3 regions of the Clostridioides sp. LIBA-6822 genome follow, and region 2 is predicted to be linked to each of the others. Evidence: riboswitches for the same ligand, from Rfam matches in the RefSeq annotation. Region 2 holds a riboswitch; each other region holds the start of a gene.

Region 1 (4,296 bases), 650 kb from region 2:
GAGTTTGTACTCGTAGAACACATGGATGAAGTATTGGAACAAGCTTTATTAAAGAGTGGTGAGAAGAATGAAAATTAGAAGTTCAGAGATAACTATGAGTGCTGTGAATAAATCACAGTATCCGGCAGAAGGAATTCCAGAGATAGCATTAGCTGGTAGGTCAAATGTTGGAAAATCATCAATAATAAATACATTGCTTAATAGAAGAAACTTTGCTAGAACTAGTCAAACACCAGGAAAAACTAGAACTATAAACTTTTACCTAATAAATAATGAGTTTTATTTTGTGGACCTTCCGGGCTATGGATATGCAAAGATAGCTAAGTCTGAAAAAGAAAAATGGGGAGGTATAATGGAAAGATATCTAGAAAGTAGACAAGAATTATGTTCTATACTTCTACTTGTAGATATTAGACATGAGCCTACAGCAGATGATAAGCTTATGTATGAATGGATAAAACACTTTGGATACAACTGTGTAGTTATTGCAACTAAGGCAGATAAAATATCTAGAGGGCAATATCAAAAACATATAAGTATAATAAGAAAAAAATTACAACTGGAAAGTAGTGAAAAAGTAATTCCTGTTTCTTCATTAAAAAAGACTGGTGTTGAAGAACTATGGGAAGAAATTGTAAATCAATACAATCAACATGGATATGAGATAACAGTAGATTAAATTTAAAATATCAAATGTTGGCATAATACTTGTTTAGATAATCTATATAAGATTAGATTAGTTTTAATTGTATTAATATCAAAATAAAATATAGGATGCCTCAAAATGGTTTTAATGGTCATTTTTTGGCATCCTTGTTGTTTATAAGCAATAAATATTAGCAATTTATTGTTAAAAATTATAAAACTTAGCAAAACTACTATAAATTAATGTAGATTAGTATATTTAAAAATTTATTCACTAATGAAATAACCAATAAATTTTATTTAAGAAATAGATTTATCTGTTTTTCTCATAAAGAAAATAGTTAGTATAAGTCCTATAAAGCATACTGCTGCTGCAATCCAATAAGATTGATTACTAGCTGTGACATAAGCTGATGTATGGCTTTTAAAATTTTGATTATATGTAAGGCTTTGTGCAAAGAAACTACTAAAAAATGCTGTTCCAAGAGCAAATGATAAATTACGAACAGTTGCAAGAAAGCTACCTCCATATCCCTGTTTTTGTGGAGGGACATCTGCAAGGATACTACTATTGTTTGGTGAACTAAAAGCACCTAGTCCAAGTCCAAAAATAACTAAACATGCAATTAGAAGGAACAATGGTGAATCTGCCTTTAAAAGTGCCATTCCAACAAGGGAAATAGTCATAAATGAAAAAGATGCTGTTAAAATATTCTTTGCACCATGTTTATCAGAAAGAGAACCTGCAATAGGAGCTATAAGTACCATAATAAGTGGATGTACAGTCATTACAGAACCAGCCATCATAGGAGATAAATTTTTTAATTGCTCTAAATAAAACGGAAGTAGGAAAGACACTGCCATTTGAGGAAAATAACAAGCTATTCCGATAATGTTACCTACAGTGAAATTTCTATTTTTAAATAGAGGTAAGTCAATAAAACTTTGTTCAAATTTTACTTCTCTTAATGCCAACAGTAAGAATATTATAAGTGATGCTATTCCTAGATACAATCTTGTATCTCCCTTTCCATTCATCGCAAGTAATATAAGTGTAGTACAAGTTGCAAATAGTAGAAGACCTGGAATATCAAAGCTATTATTTTGTTCATCTAAAACAGGTCTAGGAAGAAATTTAATTCCAAGAAAGACTGCTACAATGCCAATAGGTATATTGATAATAAAAATAGAAGGCCATCCGAAATGTTCTAAAAGTATCCCTCCAATTACGGGACCACTCATATTTCCTATACCAACTACAGCTCCAGTGATTCCTATAGCCTTTCCTTTTTCATTTGCTGGAAATGCATTAGAAACTATGCCAAGTCCAGTTGCCATTAAAATACTTGCTCCAACTGCTTGAAATATTCTTGAGGAAATTAATGTTGATAAATTGTGTGATATACTACACAGAAAAGAACCTATTGTGAATACAAAAAATCCTAACGTGTATAGTCGATTTGAGCCTACTTTATCACCGAGTTTTCCAAAAAATAACATAGTAGCTGTTACGACAAGCATATAAGCTGTTACAACCCACTGAATTTGTGACATGTTAATTTTAAAGTCAGTAGCGATTGTAGGATTTGCGATATTTAGTATACTTCCATCAAGAGTAGACATAAATACACCAATACAGATGATAATTAATACTATCCATTTTTGTTTCATGATAACACTCCAATCTTTTATATAATAGATTTTATAAGTACAGAATGGTTATATAAATAAACAACAAAAAAGCACCTACATCTTAGGTACCTCGAATGTGTTTAATTTCATGAATAAATACGGTAGTTGAAGGAGTTGTATAGATTACTCATGCAAAATTACATAAAGGTACTCATATACTATTTTCTTCTACCATCCAGATTTTACTGTCGGCTTTGGAATCTGACCAAATTATGCCATAAGGCTCGCGGGCTTTTACCGCCGATAGGGAATTTCACCCGTTTCTGAAGAAAAACAGATGTATTTTGTAATATTATTTTAACATAAAATTACAACGGAAACAATTGGATTTAAACAATACACAACTATATTACTGTATAAAGAGTGAAATTATATTCATACATAAAAGTATATAAAAGTTAAATCACATAGTATGGAAATCTACTATAATTAGATAAAATTAATTTGTTATTGGTATTGAATGATAAGTTTTAGATTTATCAAAAGCATAAAGCTGTAACAAAACTCGTATAATATTAATATCTTAATTAAGAGATATTGTAAATTATGAGGAGGCGCTAATATGGAAGGAAAGGTAAAGAAGGCATTTCCAGGTGGGAACACATCACAAGGCTCATATTCTTTTTTTGAATATATAATTCCTGAAAATGTAAAAAGAGTTTTTTGTTTAAAAGGTGGACCTGGAGTAGGAAAATCCTCACTTATGAAAAAAATTTATAAAGAATTTTTAAATAGAGGATATGATATCGAATTATATAACTGTCCTTCTGACCCAAGTTCATTGGACGGTGTAGTTATAAAGGAATTAGGCGTGGTACTTATGGATGCAACTGCTCCACACACTATGGACCCAAAGCTACCAGGAGCTTTGGACGAGATAATTAATTTAGGTGATTACTGGAATACAGAAGAGTTAGAAAAAAACAGACAAGAAATATCAGGATACGATAAAGATATTAGTAATGCATTTAAAAGAGCATTTAAATTTTTAAAAGCATCAGAACCAATCTTTAGAGATATAGAGGAAAAGTATTCTGACTGTATGGATTATGGTAAAGTGAATTTAGTTACAGAAGAACTTATTAAAAAATTGTTTGATGGAGTTGAGAGCACAGGAAATTTAAAAAAAGCAAAACATTTATTTGGTTCAGCCATAACTCCTGTAGGATGTTTAGATTATACAGAAAACATTTTAAAAGATGTAAATAAGGTGTATTATTTAGATGGAGAAATAGGAACTGGGAAAACTACACTATTAAATAAAGTGTATAAAAAAGCTATTGAAAAAGGTTTAAATGTAGAAGTTTATCATTATCCACTTATTCCTGAGAAAATTGAGACTGTATTATTAACTGACTTAGATATAGGTATAACTATAAGCACAACTTTTAAAGAAGAGGAGACAATTAATTTAAATCAATTTTTAAATAGGGAAAAATTACTTAAATATGAAGAAGACATTAAATTTGATGAAAAAGTTTTGGATGATTTAATTTGTTGGGCAGTGTTAAATCTTAAGAGAGCTAAGTCTAAGCATGATATTATAGAAAGTTACTATATTCCTAACATGAGATTCGATGAAGTTGGAAAGTTAAGAGACAAACTAGTTAAAAGAATTTTAAAATATGAGAAAAATGTATAAGAACATATATATTAAATTAGATATTAATTATAAAATATGATTTTTAGTAAACTGGCGTAGCTTTGAAGCTATGCCAGTTTGCCGTTTTTGATACAATTAAGAAATAATTATTAATTAATAGAGATTTTTATATAAAAAATTAATATTCTAGAAATAATTTTACAAAAAATATCTTACTTAGCTATAATATCTTTAGTTTGAGTTAAGGTGTGATAATGGAATATCCTTTTCAAAGTTATGCTTTTATAATAATACAAAAAAATGTTTATTGAAAGTTCTCGTATTTTGTAAATAAGATTTAGGGATATATACTTGGT
Region 2 (4,296 bases):
AGGCCCTATACATACAGCTAATAAATCCATATCTTTTATACTTAAATCACTCATGTTCAACATACTTTCTATCATTGGCATAAGTTTTTGCGAATGAGTTTTCTTGTTGTTCACTGTAAACTCACATATTAAGTTATCATCTTCTACAACTGATACACTTGCTGCCATAGAAGATGTATCCATACCTAGTATTTTCATTATTTAGTCAACTCCTCAACTATTTCTTTGTAAAAATCTCCTTTTGGAGTTAATATCATTTCTCTTCCATCATCTTTATACTTTAATTCTATATTTAAATATTCCTCTGGAAGTATATCTTCTATTAGATTAGCCCATTCGATTATGCAAATTCCCTTTGAATTTATATATTCATCATATCCAATATCATACATTTCATCACTGCTACCTATTCTGTAAACATCAAAATGATACAAAGATATTTTGCCTTCATATTCATTTATTATAGTAAAAGTTGGACTTGTTATATAATCTTTTATACCTAATGAATCTGCTAAGCTTTGTGTCATTGTAGTTTTCCCAGCCCCTAAATCTCCTACTAAACAGATAACACTACCTTCTTTCAAAAGTTTACCTAATTTATATCCTATTTCTCTAGTTTTATTTTCATTTTCTAAATATATTTTTGCCATCAATTCATCTCCATTTTGATATAATCGTCATGTGAATTTATATCACTGCTTAATTAATTATAGTATAAGCCTAGACTATTATAAAGTACTTCTATTTATCTTTTTTTATTGATGGCCATATCTAGACATTATATACAGTCTTCAATAATAATTTTTATATACTCTTTTGCCTTACAACTTTGCTTTAAAGCTTCTTTGCATATTTTCTCAGATTGCTCTTTTACATACTTAAGAGACTTATAATTCTCTTTCACTGCTTCAATACACATTTTTTCTGTCTGATTTTTTATATACATTAACATCTTACCATTTTGTCTTACAATCTCTATACATATATCTTCTGTATAATTATCTATGTAACTTAACACATCTTTAATATTATATTTTTTATCTAAATATCTTATAGCCTTTATACATATTTCCTCTGTTTTATTATTAACAAATTGCAGACTTCTTCCATCTTGTTTGACAGCTTCCATACATATTTCATCTTTTTGTTTGTTTACATATTGCAGTGCCATACCATTTTGATTTACAGCTTCCATACACATCTTATCTGTTTGATTTTTTACATATTGTAATGCTTTATAGTTTTGCTTAATCGCTTCTATACATAGTTCTTCACTCTGTTCTCTAACATATGCAAGACACCTACCATCTTTTTTAATTGCTTCTAAACATATACTTCTTGTTTGAACCTCTAAAGCTTTTAGTATACTTACAACATCTATATTTGAAGAATATCTTATTGCTTTTATAATAAGCTTCTCTGTCTGGTTTCTTACATACTTAAGTGCATTACAATCCTTTTTTATAGCTTCAAGACATATATACTCTGTTTGTTCTTTTACATATTTTAGTGCTTTATAGTTATACCTTATTGCCTCTAAACATAATTCTTCTGTTTGCTTTTTTACATACTCTAGGGCTTTATAGTTTTGCCTTATCGCTAGAATACACATCCCATCAGTTTGATTTTTTATATTTTTTAATTCACGATAATCATACTTTACACTTTCCATATTTTCAATGTATTCATTTGTAATATACTTTAAAGGCATTTTCAACTCTTCGTTATCAACACTTATATGAATATTTTCCCAATTACTATTAAAATAATACCCTTTATCATCTAAAAATAATTTTTTCAATTTTTTAGATATACTCATCTATCTACACCCCTATCATTATTAAATTAGATATTATTAAAAAATTAAGCATAAATCTTTATTTATTTTTTATAATATCTTTATTTTTTATTTATTATGAATTCGCTCTGTGTATTATAGATACCTTTTTAGTATTTTAATAGTTAATCGTTTTAATTCTTCCTTTATTTTAAAAATTAAATTTGCCTAAATATTTCTTATTTTATATACAATTTTTGATAAATTAATAAAGCCATAATCTATTTAATATATCAATCACAATATAGGACCGAAGTTATAAATAAATTATGGCTATTCAATACATTTAATTTTAAAATTTTATATTTTCTTGTCTAATTATTTTTTTATTACATTTCCCATTTTTTTATAAAGTGGTAATGTTACTAAAGATATTATAACAGCCTTTAATACATTAAATGGAGCTATCATCCAAATTACAAAAGTAAATAAATCATGAACTTGAGGATTTATAGCTGAGCCTAGGCCTATTATAGCATCTAGTCCCATTAATTGCCCATAAAGTGGCAGCATTACAAAATAATTTACCAATGAACCAATTATAGTCATAGCTATTGTCCCTAATACAAATCCAATTACTACACCCTTTAAATCTTTACTTCTCTTATATGAATAACAAAGTATAAGTACATAAGAACCACCAATTAATATATTTGCAAATTCTCCTACTCCTCCAGTTGTTGTTGCTGTTATCATTTGTAGTATATTTTTTACTACAACTACACCAAATCCAACCAATGGTCCTAAAGACATACCACCAAATATTGCTGGGATATCTGATAAGTCAATTTTTAAGAAATCTGGAAAAATACCTGGTATTGGTGCTTGAATAAACATCAATAAATAAGATATTGCAGATAAAATTGACATAACCACCAAAGTTCTTGTTGAAATCATATTACCTCTTTTTACTGTATTTTGCATAACTACTTTCCTCCTAATCAATAGTTTATATTTTTTAGGAAAAACAAAAAACTCGAAGATCCTATCTTCGAGTTTTTATGGATATAGTTTAAACAAACTAAAATAAACTTATTTATATTCCATAAATATCTTCTCTCATCCAGACTTTACTGTCGGCTTTGGAATCTCACCAAATCAACCACCTAAGTAGTTCGCGGGCTATACCGCCGGTAGGGAATTTCGCCCTGCCCCGAAGATCTTCTTTGATTTTTTAATTTTCCTTACACTCTTATATTAGTTAATTTTTTAATAATTGTCAAGTTATTTTTTCTCATATACTACTTTGCCATTTATTATAGTGTAAAGTACATTACTTTGAATCTCTAGTGGAGAATTGTCCCAAATTACTATATCTGCATCTTTGCCAACCTCTATGGAGCCTACTTTGTCTCCTATTCCTAAAGCTGTAGCTGGATTTATTGTAATTGATTCTATTGCTTTTTCTTCTTTCATACCATGTTTAACTGCTATGCCTGCACATATTGGAAGATATTGAACTGGTATTACTGGATGGTCTGTCATTATACATACATCAAGACCTGCATTTGAAAGTATTCCAGCTGTACTAAATGTCAGATTTCTAAGTTCAAATTTAGACCTTTCTGACAAAGATGGACCTACTATCACAGGAAATCCTTCTTCTACTAATTCATCTACAATAAGATGGCCCTCTGTACAATGGTCTAATGTAAGTTTTAAGTTAAATTCTTTTGCAATTCTTATTGCTGTAAACATATCATCAGCTCTATGAGCATGTGCCTTGAAAGGAATTTCTCTTCTCAGCACAGGTATTAAACTTTCCATTTTTATGTCATATTCAGGCTTTTCACAGTCTTCATCATCATGACTTTCATATAAATCAATCTCTTCTAGATATTCTTCCGCCTTTTTTAAATTTTCTCTAAGCAAGGCTGCTATAGCCATCCTAGTTTGAGGAGATTTATCATCTTGACCATAGCAACTTTTTGGATTTTCTCCAAATGCTATTTTAGATGCAACTGGATTTTTTATTACCATTTTATCAATTCTTTTTCCATGTGTTTTTATAGCTATACATTGACCTCCCATAACATTTGCACTTCCAGGTGTTGTACAAACAGAAGTTATACCACCCTCAAAAGCTTCTTTAAATGTTCTATCCATTGGATTGATTCCATCTATAGGATTTAATTGTGGTGTTATTGGGTCAGTTTCTTCATTTCCATCTGCCCCTTCAAAACCTATCCCATCTTCCCATAGACCCAAATGAGTATGAGCATCTATAAATCCAGGGAACACAAGTTTATTACTTGCATCTATTATATCTGCATCTAATGGTGCTATTAAGTCTTCTCCTATTTCTATTATTTTTCCTTCATCTATAAGGATATCGCCTTTAATTATTCCATTTGTTATGGTGTTTATTTTACCATTTTTTATAAAAATCATTCATTTTCCTCCTGATTTTCAAGACTATCTTACTTCTTTTTAACATTGTTTTTTACAATATACTTTTT
Region 3 (4,296 bases), 1.7 Mb from region 2:
CTATAAGGTCTTTTATAGTTATAATTTTCAAATTGTGTTTTTCTTTGAAAATCATTAAATCATCAACTCTTGCCATTGTACCATCATCTTTCATTATTTCACAAATAAGACCAATTTCTTTAAAACCTGCAAGTCTAGCTAGGTCTACAGAAGCTTCTGTATGCCCATCTCTGACAAGAACTCCACCAGTTTTTGCAATTAAAGGAAAAATGTGACCAGGAGTTTTGAAATCTTTACTTGTAGAATTCTCATCACAGAATAATTTTACAGTTTCAGCTCTCTCATATGCAGATATACCAGTTAGAGTATCTGCACCATCTATAGTAACAGTAAAGGCTGTTTGAAATGTGTCTGTATTTTCTCTAACCATAAGAGGTATATTTAAACTTTTAAATTTTTTTTCAGTAGCAGGTAGACAAATTAAACCTCTACCATATGTAGCCATAAAATTTATTGATTCAGGGGTAGCCATCTCAGCTGCCATTAGTAAATCTCCTTCATTTTCTCTACCTTCATCATCAACAACGATTACCATTTTCCCATTTTTTATATCCTTAATAGCTTCTTCAATAGTATTAAACATGTAATTCACTCCTTTATTATTTTTAAAAACCATTTTTAAATAAAAAATCTTTATCTATATTTGATTTATAGTTAATACTATTGGAATTTAATTCCTTGTAGTTCTTAACCATAAAACTATTAACATACTTTCCAATTACATCACTTTCTAAATTAACAAAGTCTCCAATATTTTTTGTTAAGAGAGTAGTGTTCAATTTAGTATGAGGTATAATAGAAACTTTAAATATTTCATCATCTAAATATGATATAGTTAAGCTTACACCATCAATGGCAACAGAACCTTTAAGTATCATTGATGATAAAAGTTTTTTAACTGGTCGTATGCTTACTAAAACTGCATTTTCATCTTTTTCAAACTTACAAATAGTACCTTTACAATCAACGTGGCCTGTTACTATATGACCTCCAAATCTCGAGGAAAGGGTCATAGCTCTTTCAAGGTTTACTTTGTCATTTGTATTTAAGGAACCTAAATTTGTAGAACGAATTGTCTCCATCATAACATCTGCTGTAAACTCATTTTTTCCTAGGTTTGAAACAGTTAGACAAACCCCATTTACAGAGATACTATCTCCAAGGTTTGTACCATCTAATATTTTGTTTGATAGTATGGTTACTTGTCCGCTTTTGCCATTGGCAGTAATTCTTTTAAGTATTCCAACTTCTTCTACTATGCCAGTAAACATTATGACCTCCTTTATACATATATTCATAAAATTTAATTTAAAACATCAGATTCTATCAAAATATCTCCATCTATTAAAGTTACATTATTGATTACTAATTGTGTTGAATCTGATAGATGATTTACTCCTTCTCCAGAAACGAATGTAGGTGCGTCTTTACCACCTATAATTTTAGGGGATAAAAATAGTTTGACTTTATCAACTAATTTATTTCTAAATAGACTATCATTAAGTGTAGAACCTCCCTCAACTAGGACAGAGTCAATGTTTAATTCTCCTAATTTATACATTACAAATTTCAAATCTACTAAGTTATTTTTCTGAGGAGAAATTATGACTTCAACATTATTTTCTCTTAATATTGATAATTTTTTACTGTCTTTACAACATGTGAAAACTATAGTTTTACTAGTTTTATCCTCAACCAAATTACTATTAATTGGCAATTTTAGGTTTGTATCTATTACTATTCTTGTAGGGTGAGATATTTCATCTTGATTAAGTCTACAAGTTAGTAAGGGATTATCATTTAAAACTGTGTTTATGCCAACCATTATACTATGATACTTATTTCTGTATTTATGAGTTAGGTACCTTGATGACTCATTAGATATCCATTTTGATTCTAGTGATTTTGTAGCAATTTTACCATCTAGACTTACTGCTGATTTTACAATACAAAGAGGTCTTTTATTTTTTATGTAATAAAAAAATATTTCATTTAATTCTCTTGCTTCTTCTTCTAATATTCCTACAGTAACATCAATGTTGTTATCTTTTAATTTTTTTACTCCATTACCACAAACAAGCGGGTTTGGGTCTAGTGTAGATATGACAACTCTTTTAATCTTATTTTGAATAATTTTATCAACACAAGGAGGTGTTTTTCCATAATGAGAACATGGTTCTAAATTTACATAAAGAGTAGAGTCTTTTAGGCTTTGTTTAGTATCGTTTATAGCATTTACTTCAGCATGATTAGAGCCAAATTTCTCATGATATCCTTTGCCTATTATCTCACTATCTTTAACAATTACACATCCAACTAGTGGGTTTGGATTTGTAAAACCTTCTCCTTTTTTAGCCAATTCAATAGCTTTTTTCATATAATAAATGTCTTTTTCTTTTTGATTTACAAAATTCAAAATATGTACACCTCCTGTTTAATTAGATAATTTTTAAACAAAAAACCCTGAGAATTAACTCAGGGTTTAGAATAATCTACAATAAATGTTTAATAAGAGTACAACAAAATTGCTCTACAAAAAAACTCATTAAACATATCTTCTTCCATCCAGACTTTACTGTCGGCTTTGGAATTTAACCAAATCAACCAAATTTTACCTTGGCTCGCGGGCTGTACCGCCGATTGGGAATTTCACCCTACCCCGAAGATTAAGTATTAAATTTATATTTAGAATGTATCATAAATTATTTTACTTTGCAAACTATTTTTTTCAAAAAATATGTTAATATATAATATAGAATGTCTATAAACTTTGGAATAATGCGATTGTGAATATAAAAATAAAAATTTGAACATAATCAGGAAAGAAGTCTAATTAATTTAAATTAGGAGAGAAATATATGAATAAAAAACCTTTAGAAATATTATCAAAATACTATGGATATACAAGTTTTAGAAAAGGTCAGGAAGCTATAATAAATTCTATTTTGAGCGAAAAAGATGTACTAGCTATAATGCCAACTGGAGGTGGTAAATCCATCTGTTATCAACTTCCAGCGTTGATATTAGATGGAATGACAATAGTAATTTCTCCACTCATATCTCTTATGAAAGACCAAGTGGATGCTTTAAAGGCTATGGGAATTAACGCAGCTTTTATAAATAGTTCATTAAGTAACAAAGAATTCAATGAAATATTAAATAACATTAGAAAAAATAATTATAAAATACTCTATATAGCTCCAGAGAGATTAGATGCACAGGAATTTCTTGAACTAATAAATAATAACAACATAAGTCAAATCGCAATAGATGAAGCGCATTGTGTATCTCAATGGGGACATGATTTTAGGTTGAGCTATAGAAGGATTTCCGATTTTATAAAGAATTTGCCTAAAAGACCTATAATTACAGCATTTACAGCAACAGCTTCAGAAGAGGTACGAGCTGATATAATAAATTTATTGTGCTTAGAAAATCCAGACTGTTATATAACAGGTTTTGATAGAGATAACTTATCAATAAATATAGTAAAATCATCTAGTAAAAATAAATATATTTTAGATTATATTAAAAATCATAAGAATGAGTCTGGAATTATATACGTTGCAACTAGAAAGGAAGTTGAAAATATACATAATGGATTATCTAAGAGAAATATATCTGTGTCAAAATATCATGCAGGTTTATCTAAAAATGAAAGAAGTAAAAATCAAGAAGACTTTATAAACGATGATGTAGATATAATGATAGCAACGAACGCCTTTGGAATGGGTATTGACAAACCTAATATAAGGTGGGTTATACACTACAACATGCCCCAAAGTATAGAAAACTATTATCAAGAAATAGGTAGAGCTGGTAGAGATGGAGAAAAAAGTGAATGTGTGCTTTTATTTTCTCCAGGAGATGTACATATACAAAAATATTTAATCGATATTGGAGTTGAGAATCCTGAAAGAAAATTGTTTCAACATAAGAAGCTTCAATATATGATTGACTTGGTTTACAGTAATTCATGTTATAGAAGGACAATATTGAATTACTTTGGAGAAAATTATATAGAAGATTGTAATAATTGTAGTAACTGTTTAGTAGAAGGTGAAATAGTAGATAAGACTATAGATGCTCAAAAAGTCATTTCATGTGTAGCTAGAATGAAAAGAAGTTATGGCGTTACTACTATTGTAGATGTACTTAGAGGTTCTAAAAATAAAAAGATTTTACAACTTGGACTAAACACCTTATCTACATATAATATTATGAGAGATTATTCAAGTGAAGATTTAAAGAACTTTATAAATACATTGGTTTCTCATGGTTTCTTGGATTTGGTTG

What was found. Region 2 has a riboswitch for FMN ahead of ACTG48_RS01310 (ECF transporter S component). Riboswitches for the same ligand answer to the same signal wherever they lie in the genome.
Region 1: linked by a shared signal. The riboswitch ahead of ACTG48_RS18390 (MFS transporter) and the one ahead of ACTG48_RS01310 (ECF transporter S component) in region 2 are both predicted to bind FMN.
Region 3: linked by a shared signal. The riboswitch ahead of ribD (bifunctional diaminohydroxyphosphoribosylaminopyrimidine deaminase/5-amino-6-(5-phosphoribosylamino)uracil reductase RibD) and the one ahead of ACTG48_RS01310 (ECF transporter S component) in region 2 are both predicted to bind FMN.

The regions. Positions count from the first base shown of each region.
Region 1 is NZ_CP196995.1:3,897,799-3,902,094, reverse strand. Features, by position in the region: gene lon (endopeptidase La) at 1-78, shown strand, start outside; gene yihA (ribosome biogenesis GTP-binding protein YihA/YsxC) at 68-679, shown strand; gene ACTG48_RS18390 (MFS transporter) at 946-2,316, opposite strand; FMN riboswitch at 2,497-2,612, opposite strand; gene ACTG48_RS18385 (ATP-binding protein) at 2,900-3,979, shown strand.
Region 2 is NZ_CP196995.1:202,689-206,984, reverse strand. Features, by position in the region: gene tsaB (tRNA (adenosine(37)-N6)-threonylcarbamoyltransferase complex dimerization subunit type 1 TsaB) at 1-198, opposite strand, end outside; gene tsaE (tRNA (adenosine(37)-N6)-threonylcarbamoyltransferase complex ATPase subunit type 1 TsaE) at 198-650, opposite strand; gene ACTG48_RS01315 (DUF4116 domain-containing protein) at 779-1,819, opposite strand; gene ACTG48_RS01310 (ECF transporter S component) at 2,156-2,761, opposite strand; FMN riboswitch at 2,885-3,002, opposite strand; gene ACTG48_RS01305 (amidohydrolase) at 3,062-4,228, opposite strand.
Region 3 is NZ_CP196995.1:1,892,974-1,897,269, forward strand. Features, by position in the region: gene ACTG48_RS09070 (bifunctional 3,4-dihydroxy-2-butanone-4-phosphate synthase/GTP cyclohydrolase II) at 1-583, opposite strand, end outside; gene ACTG48_RS09075 (riboflavin synthase) at 606-1,271, opposite strand; gene ribD (bifunctional diaminohydroxyphosphoribosylaminopyrimidine deaminase/5-amino-6-(5-phosphoribosylamino)uracil reductase RibD) at 1,304-2,416, opposite strand; FMN riboswitch at 2,550-2,671, opposite strand; gene recQ (DNA helicase RecQ) at 2,859-4,296, shown strand, end outside.